Regions from separate parts of the Neobacillus sp. K501 genome, predicted to be linked through region 1. Evidence: predicted binding sites of a transcription regulator. Region 1 holds the regulator's gene; the other holds the start of a gene.
What was found. Region 1 encodes Rex, which represses fermentation and respiration genes when NADH is low (regulators of the CRP and FNR family bind a similar motif). Its sites were predicted from a motif close to TTGTGAAATATTTCACAA; they were not measured.
Positions count from the first base shown of each region.

Region 2: ACWM35_RS15110 (anaerobic C4-dicarboxylate transporter family protein) is a predicted target of Rex. The motif match lies at 5,533-5,550, and genes of this name have one in related genera.

Region 1 is NZ_JBSLYA010000017.1:4,475-13,894, reverse strand. Features, by position in the region: gene groL (chaperonin GroEL) at 1-1,440, opposite strand, end outside; gene groES (co-chaperone GroES) at 1,494-1,778, opposite strand; gene ACWM35_RS23835 (CPBP family intramembrane glutamic endopeptidase) at 2,037-2,759, shown strand; gene ACWM35_RS23830 (YdiK family protein) at 2,756-2,959, shown strand; gene ACWM35_RS23825 (MDR family MFS transporter) at 3,002-4,501, opposite strand; gene ACWM35_RS23820 (cytoplasmic protein) at 4,512-5,219, opposite strand; gene ACWM35_RS23815 (cytoplasmic protein) at 5,232-5,948, opposite strand; gene ACWM35_RS23810 (YhbD family protein) at 5,961-6,584, opposite strand; gene ACWM35_RS23805 (redox-sensing transcriptional repressor Rex) at 6,743-7,396, opposite strand; gene moaC (cyclic pyranopterin monophosphate synthase MoaC) at 7,418-7,915, opposite strand; gene ACWM35_RS23795 (ABC-F family ATP-binding cassette domain-containing protein) at 8,094-9,420, shown strand, end outside.
Region 2 is NZ_JBSLYA010000006.1:151,099-160,518, forward strand. Features, by position in the region: gene sdhB (succinate dehydrogenase iron-sulfur subunit) at 1-157, opposite strand, end outside; gene sdhA (succinate dehydrogenase flavoprotein subunit) at 160-1,923, opposite strand; gene ACWM35_RS15100 (succinate dehydrogenase cytochrome b558 subunit) at 1,948-2,562, opposite strand; gene aspA (aspartate ammonia-lyase) at 2,638-4,092, opposite strand; gene ACWM35_RS15110 (anaerobic C4-dicarboxylate transporter family protein) at 4,128-5,441, opposite strand; gene ACWM35_RS15115 (ATP-binding protein) at 5,803-7,065, shown strand; gene ACWM35_RS15120 (response regulator) at 7,071-8,000, shown strand; gene aroD (type I 3-dehydroquinate dehydratase) at 8,054-8,818, opposite strand; gene ACWM35_RS15130 (shikimate kinase) at 8,837-9,340, opposite strand.

The DNA of each region.
Region 1 (9,420 bases):
GCCGTTAGCTGCGTTGAAACCTGTGCCGATTTCTTCGCGCTTTAAGCGGTCAACGATTACAGAGCCTTCAAGGCCAGCGTTGTGAGCGATTGTGCGTACAGGCTCTTCGATCGCACGTAATACGATGTTGATACCAGTTGCTACGTCGCCTTCTGCTTGAACTTCAGCCACTTTGCTGTATACGTTAAGAAGGGCTACACCACCACCGGATACGATACCTTCTTCAACAGCCGCACGAGTTGAGTTTAATGCGTCTTCGATACGAAGTTTGCGCTCTTTTAATTCTGTTTCAGTTGCAGCACCAACTTTGATGACTGCTACACCGCCAGCTAGTTTAGCTAAGCGCTCTTGTAATTTTTCACGGTCAAATTCAGAAGTCGTTTCTTCTAATTGAACGCGGATTTGGTTTACACGTGCTTGAATTGCAGCAGTGTCTCCAGCACCTTCAACGATTGTTGTATTTTCTTTCGTTACAACGATTTTCGCTGCGCGTCCTAAAGAAGTGATTTGAGTTGTTTTAAGGTCACGGCCAAGCTCTTCCGTTACCACTTCACCACCAGTTAAGGCAGCGATATCTTCAAGCATTGCTTTACGACGGTCACCAAAGCCAGGTGCCTTAACCGCAATCGCATTGAAAGTACCACGAAGTTTGTTCAAGATTAATGTAGCAAGTGCTTCGCCTTCTACATCTTCAGCAATCAATAATAATGGCTTGCCTTGTTGAACAACTTGCTCAAGAACCGGAAGAATTTCTTGAATGCTAGAGATCTTCTTGTCAGTGATTAAGATATATGGGTTTTCTAATACAGCTTCCATTTTATCTGAATCAGTTACCATGTAAGGAGATGCATATCCACGGTCGAATTGCATACCTTCTACTACATCTAATTCAGTTGTGAAGCCTTTAGATTCTTCTATTGTGATAACGCCATCGTTACCAACGCGCTCCATCGCTTCTGCGATTAATGCACCAACTTCTTCGTCAGCAGCAGAGATAGAAGCAACTTGTGCGATAGACGCTTTGTTTTCGATTGGTTTAGAAATAGCTTTTAATTCTTCAACCGCTACAGAAACAGCTTTTTCGATCCCTTTACGGATACCCATTGGGTTAGCACCAGCTGTAACGTTCTTTAAGCCTTCGCGAATCATCGCTTGAGCAAGAACCGTTGCAGTTGTTGTACCGTCACCAGCAACATCGTTTGTTTTGCTAGCAACTTCAGCAACAAGCTTAGCACCCATGTTTTCGAATGCATCTTCTAATTCAATTTCTTTCGCAATCGTTACACCATCATTTGTAATAAGTGGTGAACCGAATTTTTTTTCAAGAACCACGTTACGTCCTTTTGGTCCAAGCGTAACTTTAACTGCATTTGCTAGGGCATCAACCCCACGAAGCATTGCGCGGCGCGCGTCTTCACTAAACATAATTTCTTTAGCCATTGTTCAAAAAACCTCCTCGTATTTTTTAAACTAAGTATAATTGATTAAAATCCTTATTCTACAATCGCAAGGATATCGTTTTCACGTAAGATTAAGTATTCTTTGCCTTCGTACTTTACTTCTGTACCTGAGTATTTTGAGAAGATAATGCGACTTCCTTCAGAAACTTCAAGAGCAACACGTTCGCCATTTTCAAGGACACGTCCAGTTCCAACAGCAACTACTCTTCCTTCCTGAGGCTTTTCCTTCGCAGAGTCCGGTAAAACGATACCGCTTGCAGTTTTTTCTTCTGATTCGACAAGCTCAATGATAATGCGATCACCTAATGGTCTTAACAAATCAAACAACCTCCTCAAATATGTCTGTATTCTGAAATTATTAGCACTCTCTATTCATGAGTGCTAACACAATTATTATAATAATAAATGGTAAATTTTTTTGCAAGTCTGATGATGAATTTTTTTTACTTTTCTACAACCTTAAGAGTATTCGAGCAAATAGGAAATAATATACCTTAATTCTTCAAAATTGAAACAGGCAGGCTTTTATTAGTAGAATGGAATTAGTGCAAAATAAACCCTAAAGGAGATTTCATTTTGAAAAGGGAATATTGGATTATTTTAATAGTCTATATCGCAATGCAATTATCCAGCATCTTAGGAATTCCTGGGCTAACCTTTTTATTTAACTATTTAGGTCTCGACCAAGGTCTTGTCGTTCCCTATTGGTTGATATTTAGCTTCTCGATTGCTTTAATCATTGTGCTCTTCTTATTGCGAAAAGAACGCAAAGACTCTCGTGGGCTTGAAAGAGGCAGTTCATTTATGGTATCGGCTGTATGGGCCGTTGCTGGGGTATTTTTAGCTTTATTTTCTCAAAGTCTTGCAGGCAATATCGAACGATTGATTGGAGTGGAGATCGAGTCAGAAAACACCAAGCAAATCATTGGAATCATTGAATCCTTTCCACTTGCAATACTCGTCAGTTCTGTCATTGGACCCATTTTAGAAGAAATTGTTTTTAGAAAAATTATCTTTGGCTCACTACATAAACGCTTCAATTTCTTTATTTCAGCATTAATCAGTTCCGTGATATTTGCCTTAGCCCATATGGAGCCAGAACACATTCTCCTTTATTCTGCGATGGGCTTTACCTTTGCGTTTCTTTATGTGAAAACCAAGCATATCCTGGTGCCAATTTTTGCCCATGTTGCCATGAATACGATGGTTGTTCTCGTCCAATCTGTCTATAAAGAAGATATTGAAAGGTTAATGCGTGAGGCTGAAGCGATTCAAAACTTTATCGGAGGCTATCTATGAGACGTTCACCTTTGTTTTCCGGATTTATTTATTTCGTGCTCGGCAGCTTATTTACTTACTTTGCCATTCATGATGTTCAGCAAAACGGCTGGGGCTTTTTCAGCTATTTGCTCGTGTTGCTTGCCACATTTGATTTTGGTTCAGGCATTAAAATTTTTATTTTCTACTTTAAGTTCAAGGATAAAATTAAAAACAAATAGCGAAAAGCCTTTTCCCCCAGCATACGGGAAAAGGCTTTTCGCTTATTTTGAAACCTCTCGATTAATCACCATTCGTTCTTTCCCTAGTACAAAAATAAACAAAAACCCGAGCCCCGCGGGTACAAGAGCCCATGTAAAGGTTTGTACGATGGAGCTTGATAAAGCTTCTGTTATCTTCTCTAAAATTTGCGGCGGAATTTGACTTCTTGCTTCCTCCGATAATAATGACTGTGAATCCCCTTGTGCCATTGAACCCATACCGCCAAATGCTTCCGAAAGCTTGTCATTTAAACTGTTTCGTTGGATCATCCCAAAAATCGTAATCCCAATCGTCATCCCAAGCGAACGGATGAAATTACTGGTAGCCGTTGCCGACCCGCGCTGTTCCATGCCGAACGGATGAATCGCAGCCATGCTCAACACTGAAAAAGAAAAACCGACCCCTAAGCCAATGACCACCATGTAAATGGTTAAAACAGCTCTGCTAGTTTCAGGTGTAATCGTGCTTAATAATAGGAAGCCAGCGATTAAGATAATCGCTGAAATAAACATAATGTTTCGATAGCTCATCTTTGTTGTCAGGAATCCTCCGACTTGAGCGGTAATTACCGACCCAACCATCATTGGTAATAAAATCAGCCCTGAATTGGTTGCCGTTCCGCCATAAACGCCCTGTACAAAAATCGGTATATAAACGGTACCTGCCATAAACGCCGCACCATAGAATAGTCCAACCAGGGTGCTTCCGGCAAATAACTTATTTTTAAACATGACAAAGGAGATGATCGGATCACTTGCCTTCGTTTCAACATACAGAAAGATAATAAAAAGCAAAGCAAATCCCGCGAATAAGCTCATAATAATGCCAGAATCCCAGTCATATTTCTGACCGCCCAGCTCAAGTGCAAACATCAGACAGACAACAGCCCCGACTAACGTAACCGCTCCCCACCAATCGATGGACTGCTTTTTGTGAATCGGTGATTCTTTATAGGCAATGACAATGAAAATGAGCGAAATAATTCCCAGCGGCATGTTAATATAAAATATCCAGTGCCAGCTGATATGATCGGTAATAAACGCTCCAAGTAATGGCCCAAAAATACTCGACAATCCAAAAACCGCTCCAAACATTCCACCCATTTTACCTCGTTTTTCAGGTGGAAATAAGTCAAACATAATCGTAAAAGCAATGGGTACGAGCGCCCCGCCGCCAACACCTTGTATCGCTCGATATATACTTAACTGCGTGATATTTTCTGCAGTTCCACATAATGCTGACCCAACCATGAACAAGATTAATCCAAAAATAAAGAACCTTTTCCGTCCGTACATATCAGATAACTTCCCAAAAATCGGCATTCCAGCCATCTCCGCTACCATATAAGCGGAAACAACCCAGACAAAGCTTTCGAGGCCGCCAAGATCCCCGACAATCGTCCCCATCGCCGTTACAACAATCGTGTTATCCATTGAGGCCATCAGTATTCCTAGTAACAGGGCAGCAACCACCAAACCTAATTTACTCTCCTTCGTAACCATCCCATTCTCCTCATCTTTTATTCGATATTTTTACAATGGCTGATCCTTCTTGCGTAAAATCCTTGGTATATTCAACTAAATCGATATGGCAGCCATACCCTATCTTGACATTGTTGCCTCTGACAACTGCTGCTTTCGTATTTTCCAAAAAAATCTCATCACCCTCAATTACTTTTACAAAAAGGGAAGCATCATGATCCCCAAATGGGAGAAAGGCAGATTTTCTTTTTATGGTGATTTTCCCGCCACCGATTTCCTCTGCGATACTTTCACCAAAGCGGAGGACAATTTTTATCTTATCGGCGTTAAGCAGACCTTTTACCTCCATACCGCCATTTAGAACAAAGTTCTCATATTCCACATCTCCCTTAACCGAGAGGCTACCCTTAATATCAGCCTCATCCCCTGATAAGTCCTCACCGCTGTCGAGCGTGCCAAGAATCTTTATTTTCTTTAATTCTGACGTGCCGCCGATCATCATATTGCCCATGATCAACATATCATTTGCAGTCATATTCCCTTTGACTTCTGCTTCGCCAAACACTTTTACGGACCCCGTTTTAACATTTTCTAGTGCTTCACAAGTGCCATATACCTTAAGGACATCACAGTCCACATCGGTTATTATATTTCCGTCTCCCCTGATAGTGATTTTGTCATAATGCCCACCAGGATAATCCCCAGATCCATTGATCGTAAGATTTTGACCTTTACTCATTCCTTTCCCCCCTTACACTTCTCTGATTTCTTTCACGATTGCCGTTTTATCGATCGAAAACTCCCCAGAGTATTCCACGACATCAATCGTACAATTAGCACCGATCAAAACATGGTTTCCTCGGACTATTTCCGCCTTGGTGTTTTCAATTTCAATTCGATCGCCTTCAATCAATTCCGTCTCTAACTGGGTTGGCAGGATCGATTTAAATAGTCCCAATAGCGAAGCTTTTTGTTTAATCACAATCGTATGACCACCGATTTCTTTCGCTTTACAATCCCCAAAAAGTTTTATGTCGATTTTTTCCGCATTCAAAAGACCACTGATTGTAAATTGTGATTCCGCCTTAAACGTTTCTGCTTCGCAATCTCCTTCTACGGTTAACCGGCCATGGATACCTATTTCATCACTTTTAATTTTCCCGCCCACAGTTGCTTTTCCGGCTACTTTTAGTTTCTTAACATAGAGGCTATTCGCGATTTTAGCTGTTCCATCAACCTTTAGGGACTCACCCTCAAAATTCCCGTTAATTTTCCCGTTTCCGTTAATTTTGCCTGCTTGTGCAAATACATTCCCATTGACAACCCCAGAACCGTTGCAATCAAATTCCGTACATACTATATCGTTATTAACGGTCCCTTTTCCATTTAATTTCACTCGATCGAACTCTCCGCCGTTGGAAGACCCAAAACCATTGATCACCAAATCTCTCCTGATTTTCGAATCCATATTTCTGCTCCTTTATAGTAATTTCGCTTTTATTTCCTCCATACATGCCATCAACGAGAGGTGTGCAACCGTTTTGGTACCAGGTTCACATCGGAACCCCTCTGGATTGATTAACAATAGACAAGAAGATACCCCAAGCTTTCTCGTAATCACCACTTCACAATGTTTCTGCTTAATCTCCTGCCTGTTGGGGATTAATACTTGCAGCAGCATCTTCCCTTCATCCAAACTAATTTCGCCTGATTGAAGCAGCTTTTCTAATACATAAATCTCCAGCATCCTTGATAAATTAAAACGTGGTCCGCTTTTTTCGAGATCTAAATATAAATCCATTACAACTTGAGAAACAATGTTACGTTTTATGATTTCGCTTGACTCTAATGTTAAATTTGACAAATTGGGTGAAAACATATCTGCAAGTTCATCTAAGGACAAATTCTCTTTCATTGTTTGGATTTTTTCTATTCTTTCTAAAATTTTTGCTTTTGGAAAGAAGGTTTCCTGACCCGTAAACGTTGATTTCCGTACAAACCATTCTTCAGGAATAAGGTCTTTACGTTTCCAACGGTATAACTGTCCGTACGAAATTCCGGCCGCTTCTAATAAATCCTTTTTCGAAATTAACTCCTCGCTCATTTTGTAAAACTCCCTTCTAACAACAATGTAACATAACACTGTTACGTTGTAAAGTTGTGGAAATGAAAAAACTCTTCCCTTTTAGAGAAGAGCCTAAAGTCATCGTTATTTATCCCGCATTAACGGGCAGTAAAACCCCCACTGATTGAAGTTTCACTTTATTCCACTTCCTCAGCCGTTGGATAGTGCTTTAAGAAGTAGACGAGAGATTGCAGTTCTACCGCTAGATCAATGTGATGGACACGAATCGATGACGGGACATTTAATCTCGCTGGAGTAAAATTCAAGATTCCTTTCACATTTGCTTTTACCAGCCGGTCAGTTATCATTTGCGCGACCGGTGCAGGTACCGTCAGAATCGCCACCGGAATTTCCTCTTTCGCCAAATATTCATCCAAGTCATCCATATGGTAGACTGGGACATCGCCGATCGTCGTACCCATTTTTTCTGTGTCCACATCAAAGGCACAGGCAATTTTTGTATTATTATTTTTCAAAAAATTGTAATTAAGAAAAGCGGTTCCGAGGTTACCCACCCCAATCAACGCCACTTTTGTTAATTCATCCTGATCTAATGTTTTTCTGAAAAATGTAAGAAGATAATTCACATTGTAGCCGTAACCCTTTTTCCCTAAGGCACCAAAATAGGAAAAGTCCCGGCGAATGGTTGCAGAATCCACTTTCACGGCCTCACTTAATTCCGCCGAGGAAACCCTTTGTTTGCCGGAAGAATGAAGATTCTTTAGAAATCGATAATATAAGGGAAGTCGCTTTGCTGTCGCTTGTGGTATTTTCATCGTATCGTTACTCATAATCTCCACACCCTTTGTTCTTTATTTAACCGGTTCGGTTCTTAGGAAATCTCCGTTTTTCCCTCCGGTTTTTTCCACTAGATAAGTTGATCCAATCACCATACCCTTATCTACTGCTTTACACATATCATAAATGGTTAACGCACAGGCAGATGCCGCTGTTAGCGCTTCCATTTCAACACCTGTATTCCCTTTTGTTTTTACTGCTGCTTGAATATTTAGGCGATACGCTTCCGTCTGTTCCTGTTCCCAAGCAAAGGTTACATTGACACCCGTCAACGGAATCGGATGGCACATCGGAATGATATCCCATGTTTTTTTCGCTGCCAATACCGCGGCAACCTGCGCGACAGCAAGAACATCGCCTTTTTTCATTTCATTATTTGTGATTTTTTCATAGATTTCTTTACTAACAACAATGCTGGAATGAGCAAGCGCCGTCCGTGCTGTCTCTGGTTTATCACTAACATCAACCATCTTTGCTCTTCCTTCTTCGTTAAAATGCGTAAACTCTGCCATACAATTAATCCTCCAATAAAAAGATGATACACTATTTTTATCCATTTGTCTGTGAAACTTTGAACGAATTACGATAAATTATCTGTTTTTTCAGGAGAAACCTATGACCATATAGACCTTTATTGCCGCAACTGTAGGAATAAGGTACACTAATTTTAAGTAATAGAGGTGAATTTCAATGATATTATTACAAGTTAATCAATTACAGAAATATTATGGTGCTGACCTTATTTTATCGAATATAAAACTTGAATTACAAACCCGTGACCGTGTAGCCCTTGTTGGAAGGAACGGGGCGGGCAAGTCAACGCTATTAAAAATTATCGCCGGACACCTGTCCCATGATGGCGGAGAAATTATTAAACCGAAGGAAGTCACGATCGGTTATTTAGCACAGAATACGGGCCTAGAATCGAATTTGTCTATTTGGGACGAAATGTTGACGGTGTTCGAATCCCTTAGGTCCATGGAAAAATCACTAAGAAAGCTCGAAGAACGAATGTCAGACCCTTCCGCTTTCGAGGACAGTGGCAGCTATGAAAAGATCTTAAAGGAATACGACCAGCTTCAGATCCAGTTTAAAGATCAAGGCGGCTATCAATACGAGGCCGATATCCGCTCGATCTTACATGGTTTAAATTTCCCTGATAGTTCGGTGATGATTTCAAGTCTAAGTGGTGGTCAGAAAACACGTCTGGCGTTAGGGAAATTACTGTTAACCAAGCCGGATATTTTAATCCTCGATGAGCCGACGAACCATCTAGATATTGATACTCTTTCCTGGCTTGAGCAATACTTACAAGGTTATGATGGAGCCATCTTGATCGTATCCCATGACCGTTACTTTTTAGATAAAGTCGTTACACAGGTATATGAGGTTTCTCGTAAGCAAATTCAGAAATTCATCGGCAACTACAGCTCTTATCTGGATCAAAAGGCAGCCAATTATGAGCGGGATATGAAGCTTTTTGAGCGGCAGCAGCAGGAAGTCGCAGCCCTTCAAGACTTCATCCAGCGAAACCTTGCACGAGCCTCCACAACCAAAAGGGCTCAAAGCCGCCGTAAAAAACTCGACAAAATGGAACTTATGGATCGCCCGTTAGGTGACGAAAAATCGGCAACGTTCTCATTTGAAATCGAAAAGCAAAGCGGAAATGATGTTCTGACCGTTGACTCCCTTGCGATTGGCTATGATGGCGAGAAAATTTCAGATGATATTTCCTTCCGTGTCTACAGAGGCGATAGTATTGCTTTAGTAGGTCCGAATGGCATTGGCAAGTCGACATTATTAAAAACGATTATCAAAAAGCTCCCGGCCTTAAGTGGCAATGTCTTATATGGCACCAACCTCAATATTGGTTACTACGATCAGGAGCAGGCGGAGTTGACCTCCAATAAGCGTGTATTGAACGAACTTTGGGATGAGTATCCTTTAAAAAACGAAAAGGAAATCCGGACTGTATTAGGAAATTTCCTCTTCTCTGGTGACGATGTGTTAAAAATCG
Region 2 (9,420 bases), on a different contig from region 1:
CTTTTGTATTAATCGGATTCTTTTGAATTTCCATTAAAGCTGAAATGATGTTCATATTTGAGCGATAAGGAACCATAAATTCTTCCGTATAGGGAGCAGACTGCGAATCTGTTTGTCTAGTAATAATTAAATGAATTTTCTTCCCTGTATCCGACATGATTATTTGGCTCCTTTCTTCGCTTTTGTATAATCACGCTTACGCGGCTTGATTAAGGAAATATCTACTTCCTCGTAATATAACTCAGGAAGATTTGCTGCTGGATTATATCTTGCCATCGTTGTTTTTAACCAATCCTCGTCATTACGATCAGCGAATTCCGGCTTATAATGAGCCCCGCGGCTTTCGTTACGGTTAAAAGCTCCAAGGGTAATCACATGTGCGAGATTAATCATTCCTTCCAGCTGGCGGACAAACGAAGCACTGGAATTGCTCCATTTTGCCGTATCCTCAATATTAATCCGCTTATAGCGCTCAGAAAATTCCTGAAGCTTTTCGTACGTGTATTTTAACTTTTTGTTTTCACGGACAACGGTAACATTTGCCGTCATTAACTCGCCTAGCTCCTTATGCAGCTTATAGGCATTCTCCGTTCCATTCATAGTTAAAATCGAATCGTATTTTCCAAGGTCTTCACTAACTTGTCTATCAAAAACGGAACTTGAAATCTGATCAGTCGACTTTTCCATTCCCTTCAGATACTCAAGTGCTTTCGGTCCTGCAACCATTCCGCCGTATACCGCTGACAATAGCGAGTTTGCTCCGAGGCGGTTGGCACCATGCTGCGAATAATCACATTCACCTGCAGCAAATAATCCAGGAATATTTGTTTTTTGATCATAATCGACCCATAAGCCACCCATCGAATAGTGGACACCAGGGAAAATTTTCATCGGTACCTTGCGTGGGTCATCACCCATGAATTTTTCATAGATTTCCATAATCCCGCCAAGCTTGATATCGAGCTGCTTTGCATCAATATGAGAGAGATCAAGGTAAACTTTATTTTCACCATCAATCCCCAGCTTCTGATTCACACAGACATCAAAGATCTCGCGGGTTGCAATATCACGCGGAACAAGGTTGCCATAGGCAGGATATTTTTCCTCTAAAAAGTACCATGGTTTCCCATCTTTATAGGTCCAAACCCGGCCGCCTTCACCACGAGCTGATTCACTCATCAGGCGGTTTTTATCATCGCCTGGGATTGCCGTTGGGTGGATTTGAATGAACTCACCGTTCGCATACAGGGCACCTTGCTGATAAAGTCTTGCCGCCGCATAGCCTGTATTGATAGTTGAATTTGTTGACTTTCCAAAAATCATTCCTAGTCCGCCGCTTGCCATAATTACAGCATCAGCCGAAAAAGCTTTTATTTCCATTGAGCGTAAATTCTGTGCGGTAATTCCGCGGCATACGCCTTCATCATCAAGGATCGCTGATACAAATTCCCAGCCTTCATATTTTGTTACTAAACCTTGAACTTCAAAGCTTCGCACCTGTTCATCTAATGCATAGAGGAGCTGCTGACCGGTTGTTGCCCCGGCAAATGCAGTCCGATGGTGCTGTGTTCCCCCAAAGCGGCGGAAATCTAGCAAACCTTCAGGTGTACGGTTAAACATAACCCCCATCCGGTCAAACATATGGATGATTTTCGGTGCTGCCTCACACATCGCTTTTACTGCTGGCTGGTTGGCTAAGAAGTCACCACCGTAAACAGAATCATCAAAATGCTCCCAAGGAGAATCATTCTCCCCTTTTGTATTCACCGCTCCATTAATGCCGCCTTGGGCACAAACAGAGTGCGAGCGTTTAACAGGAACTACGGAGAACAAATCGACTTTCGTTCCTTCTTCTGCTATTTTAATAGCGGCCATCAACCCTGCCAAACCGCCGCCGACAATCACAATATTACCTTTGCTCATTTGTCTGTCCTCCCTATCTAGCCTCTAAGCAAATGCCAGGATTGCGCGAATACCAATGTAGGCTAATCCGATAAACAATCCGTACGAAATGTATTGAGTTACTTTCTGCGACTTTGGTGAGACGGTAATTCCCCATGTAATCAGGAAGGTCCAAATACCGTTTACAAAGTGATAAATACAAGAGAGAATTCCAATAATATAGAGTGATAGCGAAATGCCGTTATCGACGATATTTGCCATCAAGTTGTAATCTGCATGAACATCCTTAAACTCTACTTGTACCTTCGTTTCCCATACATGCCAGATAATGAAAACGAGCGCGATAACACCCGTCATTCTTTGTAAAAAGAACTTCCAATTTCGGAAAAACCCATACCTTTTCACATTGTTCTTCGCTTGGCGAGCAATAAAGACTCCGTAAACCGCATGAAATAATAACGGGATAAAAATAACAAATAGCTCTAAAAAATATTTAAACGGCAAATTCACCATAAAACCAGCCGCTTTGTTGTAGGAATCGACTCCCCATGTCGCGGTATAGTTAACGAATAAATGAACAGTCATAAACACGCCGACAGGAATGATTCCCGACAAGGAATGCAGCTTCCGGAGAAAATGCTGATGATTTCCACGCTCCATAATGTAAAACCTCCTAATGATGCATTGTAAAAAACAGAGCGCCAAGCCCTGAAGCTAGGCGCCCCAATCCATTTACTATACTAATGCTAATTCTTTCTCAAGACGTTTTTTCATAAGTAATTCTTTCCCTGCTATCCCAGGGTTGGTCATTTCAAATGGATGTAAAATGGTATCTAACTCACCTTCAGTTAGCACGCCTCTTTCAAGGACAATTTCCCTAACAGGTCGGTTTGAAACAATTGCTTCTCTTGCAATGCTTGCTGCAGTTTCATAGCCAACGTGTGGATTAATCGCCGTGATCACTCCGACACTATTATTCACATAAGCTTCCATTCTTTCTTGATTTGCGGTAATTCCGCTTAAACAATGCTCGCGGAACACGGTAAAGACATTCTTCATAATCTTGATAGATTGTAATAGATTGAAAACGATGACCGGCTCCATGACATTCAATTCAAATTGACCGGCTTCTGATGCCATACTGATCGTTAAATCATTACCGACCACCTGGAAAGCACTTTGATTCAAGACCTCAGCCATGACTGGATTTACCTTCCCTGGCATAATTGAAGATCCTGGTTGACGGGCTGGAAGATTGATTTCTCCTAATCCACAGCGCGGACCAGAGGTCATCATCCGTAAGTCATTTGCAATTTTTGACATATTCAGCATGCAAATTTTTAGTGCCGCTGAAACTTCTATATACGCATCGGTATTCTGCGTTCCATCCACTAAATCCTCGGAGCCTTTGATTGGATAACCCGTTAACTCAGCTAAATACGCAACCGTTTTTTCAATATATTCAGGTTCAGCATTCAAGCCTGTTCCAACTGCTGTTGCTCCCATATTGACTTCGTAAAGATTTTCGCGGGTAGCCTTGATGCGCTTAATGTCTCTTCTTAAAACACGAGCATATGCTTCGAATTCCTGACTAAGCAGAATTGGCACAGCATCCTGTAAATGGGTTCTTCCCATTTTGATAATGCCATCAAACTCATTTGCCTTTTTCATAAATTCGTGATGCAGGTCTTCCATGACCTTAATTAATTGTTCCAATGTCATTAACGTGGACAAATGGATGGCTGTTGGAAAAGCGTCATTTGTTGATTGTGCCATATTGACATGGGTGTTAGGGCTGATTACTTTATAATTACCTTTTTGCTCCCCAATCATCTCAAGGGCACGGTTCGCAAGGACTTCATTTGTGTTCATGTTGATTGAAGTCCCTGCTCCCCCTTGAATCGGATCAACGATAAACTGGTTATGCAGCTTTCCCTCTAGAACTTCGTCAGCAGCTGCCATAATGGCACGGGACACATTCTTATCTAATTGACCGATTTCTGCATTGGCAAATGCTGATGCTTTTTTAACCATTGCCATCGCCTTTATTAATGCTTCATCAATTCGATATCCTGTGATTGGAAAGTTTTCGACTGCACGCATCGTTTGTACACCGTAATACGCGTCAATCGGAACCTGTTTTTCGCCAAGGAAGTCTTTTTCAATACGGAAATCTTCTGAACAACTCATTCTCGTCATCTCCAAATTCATTTTTGTTTAAAAAATTACAGAATAATAGTACTTAGTAAAATACCAATTGCTACGGCACCGACTGTTGCGATTAATCCTGGCACCATGAAGCTGTGATTTAATATATATTTACCAATTTTAGTGGTTCCGGTGCGGTCAAAGTTAATGGCTGCTACTACGGTTGGATAGTTCGGAATGAAGAAATATCCGTTCACCGCTGGGAACATGGCAATAAGTAAAGCTGGGTTGATTCCAAGTGTTACACCAAGAGGCATTAATGTACGAACAGTTGCTGCCTGGCTATAAAGCAGGATGGATAAGGCGAATAAGGCAACTGCAAATAACCAAGGTGCTGCTGTAACTAAATCAGAAATGGATCCAGAGATTAATGCCATGTTTCCTTGGAAGAACGTATCTCCCATCCATGCGATACCAAAGATGGCTACAACAGCGGCAGCTCCTGCCTTGAAAACACTGCCAGAGACAATCTCTTCGACATTTGGCTTACAGAAAATAATGATTAACGCTGCGATGGTCAGCATGACAATTTCAATCGATGCCGGCATCGTCATTCGTGTAAATACGCCTTCAACTTCCCAACCAGGACGTAATTCTTCAAATGAACCTAATAGAACAACAAGAACAGCAGCTAATAAGAAAAAGATAACGGAAAGCTTTGAACCCTTTGTTGCAACATATTCCTTTTTATCTTTTCTAATTGGAGCTAATCCTGCTTCCAAACGCTTTAAGTATTCAGGGTCATTATTAAGCTCTTTACCCATTTTGCTAGATACAAATGCTGCAATCATACAAGCAATAAAAGTAGACGGAATACAGATCATAAGAATATCTAGTAAACTAATCTTGAAATCTGTTAATAAGGCAAGTAAGGCAACGGTTGCGGCTGAAATTGGGCTGGCTGTAATCGCCTGTTGGGAGGCAATAACAGCAATTGACATCGGTCTTTCTGGTCTGATGCCAGATTCACGAGATACTTCCGCAATAACTGGTAAAACGGAATAAGCTACGTGGCCAGTTCCTGCACAAAATGTGAATACATACGTAACAATCGGTGCAATAAATGTAATCCACTTTGGATTTTTCCTTAACGCTTTTTCAGCAAGATAGACAAGATACTCCATCCCGCCAGATGCCTGCAGGGCTCCTGCTGCGGTTACAACAGCTAAGATCATCAGCATGACATCGATTGGTGCCGATGTTGGCGGCAGTTTGAAAACGAAAACGAGAATCGCTAAACCGACTCCACCCATTACTCCAAGGCCTACCCCGCCTAAACGAGCACCAATGAAAATACATGCTAGAATAATTAAAAATTGAATCCAGAACATGATTGATTACCTCCAAACGGTAATAAAAATAATTTTATGAAACCTTAAGCCTTCAAAACTTAGATTTCTTCACCCGCCTTCAAGAAATTTCTTGTGAACATTTTCACAAATCCTCCGGTGTTTTGTGACGTGCACTTCATTTTCCTGTCCTATAAAAAATATAAAATGGCCAAATCGAACCGGATCTAACAATCTCTTATCTGCTTCTCCTGTTCACATAGAGCATATCTTCTAGACTACTAAAAACTACAAAAACCAACACAACTGTTATGAAACTTAATAAATTTGTCATTTTTACTGAATAACATGATTACTCTTATGCTATACGATGATAGTGACAGTTATTATAGGAAGTGATTCTGTGCGAGAGAAACTGATTGCCTACTTATTTATGATATTCGCTGTACCAATTGCTGGAGAGTTAAAGTTTTACCCGATAGACGGAGACCTACGAGTCAGTTTAGGTACTCCATTATTTTTCTTTATCTTATTATGGTCACGAAAAATCCACCCAATTATGGCCGGATTACTAGCTGGAATGGCTGTCGTTAGCTTTAGAATTTTTATTCAGAGTTTTCAAGCAGAACCCTTTCAGCTTATTGATTCTTTCTCGTTGAACTTTCCTGTTTTCTTCTATTATTTAGTTTACGCATCGCTATTTTTATTTTTTAAAATTAACACCCTTCATGAAAGTCCATTTTTCATCGGTTTACTAGGAGTCGTGATTGAGATCATTGCCAGTATGGTAGAAATTACGGTTAGAACCTTTTATTCTCATATGCCGATTACCTTTACCACTTTTCTGGTGATTGGGGGGATTGCTGTTTTCCGAAGCTTCTTTGTTCTTGGTTTTTTCAATATACTCATTCTCCGTGAAACAAAGATTGCTGAAGACCAACAGCGGAAAAGAAATGAGGAGATCTTGCTATTAATCTCAAATTTATATGTTGAAATGATTCAAGTGAGGAAATCGGCAAAGAATGCCGAAGAGTTAACCAGCGCCTGCTATGGCTTATATCGGGATTTGAAGGCACTGCAAAATAATCAAGAGGCACAAACGGCCCTCAAAATAGCCGGGCAAATGCACGAAATAAAAAAGGATCATCAGCGTATATATGCCGGTCTATCCAAGTTAATGGTCAAGGAAAACTGGAATGATTATATGAACATCGAAGAAATTATCTCGGTTATTATCTCAGCGAATAAATGCTACGGGGAAATGCTGGGCAAATCCATTGAATATAAGGCCAATATTTCAGGGGAACATTCTCAATACCGTTCTTTTATTCTCTTTTCCCTCATTAATAACCTAGTCGCCAATTCAGTTGAAGCAATCCATGAGCAGGGGAGAATTTTCCTAAATGTTCGAAAGCTGGATAAGGTATTTGAAATAACTGTGAGTGATACTGGGGCGGGGATCTCTGATAAGAATAAACCCTTTATTTTTGAACCTGGTTTTACAACCAAATTTGATGATACAGGTATCGCTTCCAACGGTATTGGCTTATCTCATATTAAGAACGTGATTGAAAATATCGGTGGAGAAATTAACCTGGTGGATACACCAGCAAACACCACCTTTGGAATTATGCTGCCGGTGGCAAGCTTAACAGAAAGAGGCTGATAGCTTTGAAATACTTTATAGTTGATGATTCGGCTACAATTAGAGCGATGCTTTCGAATATTATTGAAGAAGAAGGGCTGGGAACAGTAGCTGGTGAGGCAGAAGATGGTTCAGAGGTTTATGCTGATATTCTTGCTAAGCAAAACATCGATATTCTGATAATTGATTTATTAATGCCAAACCGTGATGGCATTGAAACCGTTCGGGAAATTGCTCCCTTTTTCCAAGGGAAAATCATTATGGTTTCACAAGTTGAAACCAAAGATATGATTGGTGAAGCTTACCAACTTGGAGTTGATCACTATATCACGAAACCAATCAACCGCCTTGAGGTTGTGAATATCTTGAAAAAAGTTTCGGACCATCTCAGGCTGGAGAAGTCCCTGAATGATATTCAAAAGTCATTAAGTTTCTTAAGAGATCACACCCAAAAGCCTGAATCGAAAAAGCCGCTTGGAAAAAAGCAGAATCCCATTGTGACTTCGGGAAAGAATATCCTTTTAGAACTTGGCTTAATCGGTGAAAGCGGCAACAAGGATTTGCTCGATATATTAGCTGTTTTAGAAAAATTAGAAGAAAACGGAGTTCGCGAAACCCCGTCATTAAAGGATTTATATGAATTGGCAATCATAAAACGTCTCGGTCCCACTGCTTCAGCAACTGAGATAAAAAAGGAAATAAAAGCCTGTGAGCAAAGAATTCGCCGTGCCATCCATCAAGCACTCGAACACATCGCCTCACTTGGACTAACTGACTACACCAATCCAAAATTCGAAAACTACGCATCCAGTTTCTTCGACTACAGCCAAGTCCGAATGAAAATGCTAGAACTAGAAGGAAAAAAAGGGCACGAAGAAAACTGCAACACCCGTATCAACATCAAGAAATTCATCCAAGCGCTGTATATGGAGGCTAGGGAACACCACCCTCGGTGACAGGCACCACTAAAAACCAAAGACCTGTCCAATGTGGCAGGCCTCTGTGCTTTTTATAAATTAGAATGGATGAGTGATAGTATTTTTCTTAGTTCATTGACTGGTACCTGACCAGGAGCAGATGCTTTTTTGGCGGCTGCAAATGTAAGGCACGAACCAAATACCTCACCAGCGATTCGGCTGATTACTCCCTTTCCAGCCATTGACATCGTAATGATTGGTCTGTCCGCATACTGCTCGTTCATCTCATTGGTTGCATCCAACAACGTTAGTACGTCTGCAACATTCCTTGGCATAACGGCGATCTTTGGCAGATCCGCACCCAGGTCCTGCGCTTTTCGTAAGCGTGAGATGATTTCAGCTTTTTCGGGCGTCCTGTCAAAATCATGATTCGAAATGATGGTGTACACATTATTCCTATGTGCCGCAGAAATTAGTGATTTGACCTCTGCCTCTTCGTTAAATAACTCCACATCCATGATATCCACATGGCCTGTTTCAGCAACGGCTCTATTTAACTCAAAATAATAGGCTGGGCTGATTTCTTTCTCTCCACCTTCCCTCAAACTGCGGAAAGTAAAGATAAGCGGTGTCTCAGGTAGAACCGTACGAATTTCAGTCAGCGCCACTTTTACCTTCTCGATATCTTCCACATGATGAAAAAAATCAACACGCCACTCTACTAGGTCCAAGTCGACTGTTTTTAATAATGCCGCTTCTTCTTTTAAATGGATTAACGTTTCTCCTACGATCGGAACACAAATCTTCGGTGCTCCCTCGCCTAGCGTAACTCCCCTAACCGTTACCGTCTTTTTCATCTTCTCCCCCGCCCAAACTTATTTCGTTTCATGCAGCTCCCATGATAATTTCAGCGTTTCCACGATGCTCTCAGCTAGTTCTTCCATATCCTGCCCATCAATTTCAATTTTTGAGTGGTAGTTATTCGAGTAAATTTCCTTTCTCTTATAAAATAACTCCTCTATTTCAGCCATTGTCTTTCCTTGCAATACAGGACGCGTGTCAATAATAGAACTTAACCGGTTCTTCCAAGCATCCCATGTGATATCTAGATAAAAAACAATACAGGAAGATAAGCAGAAATTTCTGATTTCTTCTTGTAGGAATGCTCCTCCGCCAACTGAAATTATCTTTAGCTTTTGATCACAAAGGCTGGTGATCATATTCTTCTCTCTTTCTCGAAATGCCTTCTCCCCAATTTCAGCAAAGATCTGTGAAACTGGCATCTTATATTCCTTTTCGATTTCTTCATCGATATCAATAAAATCTCGATAGAGCTTTTTCGCTACAAGTTTCCCTACCGTGGTCTTTCCCGCACCCATAAAACCGATAAATACAATATTTTTTTCTCTTAATGATGTGTTCGACAATGTATTCCATCCCCCACGGGCAATTTATTTTG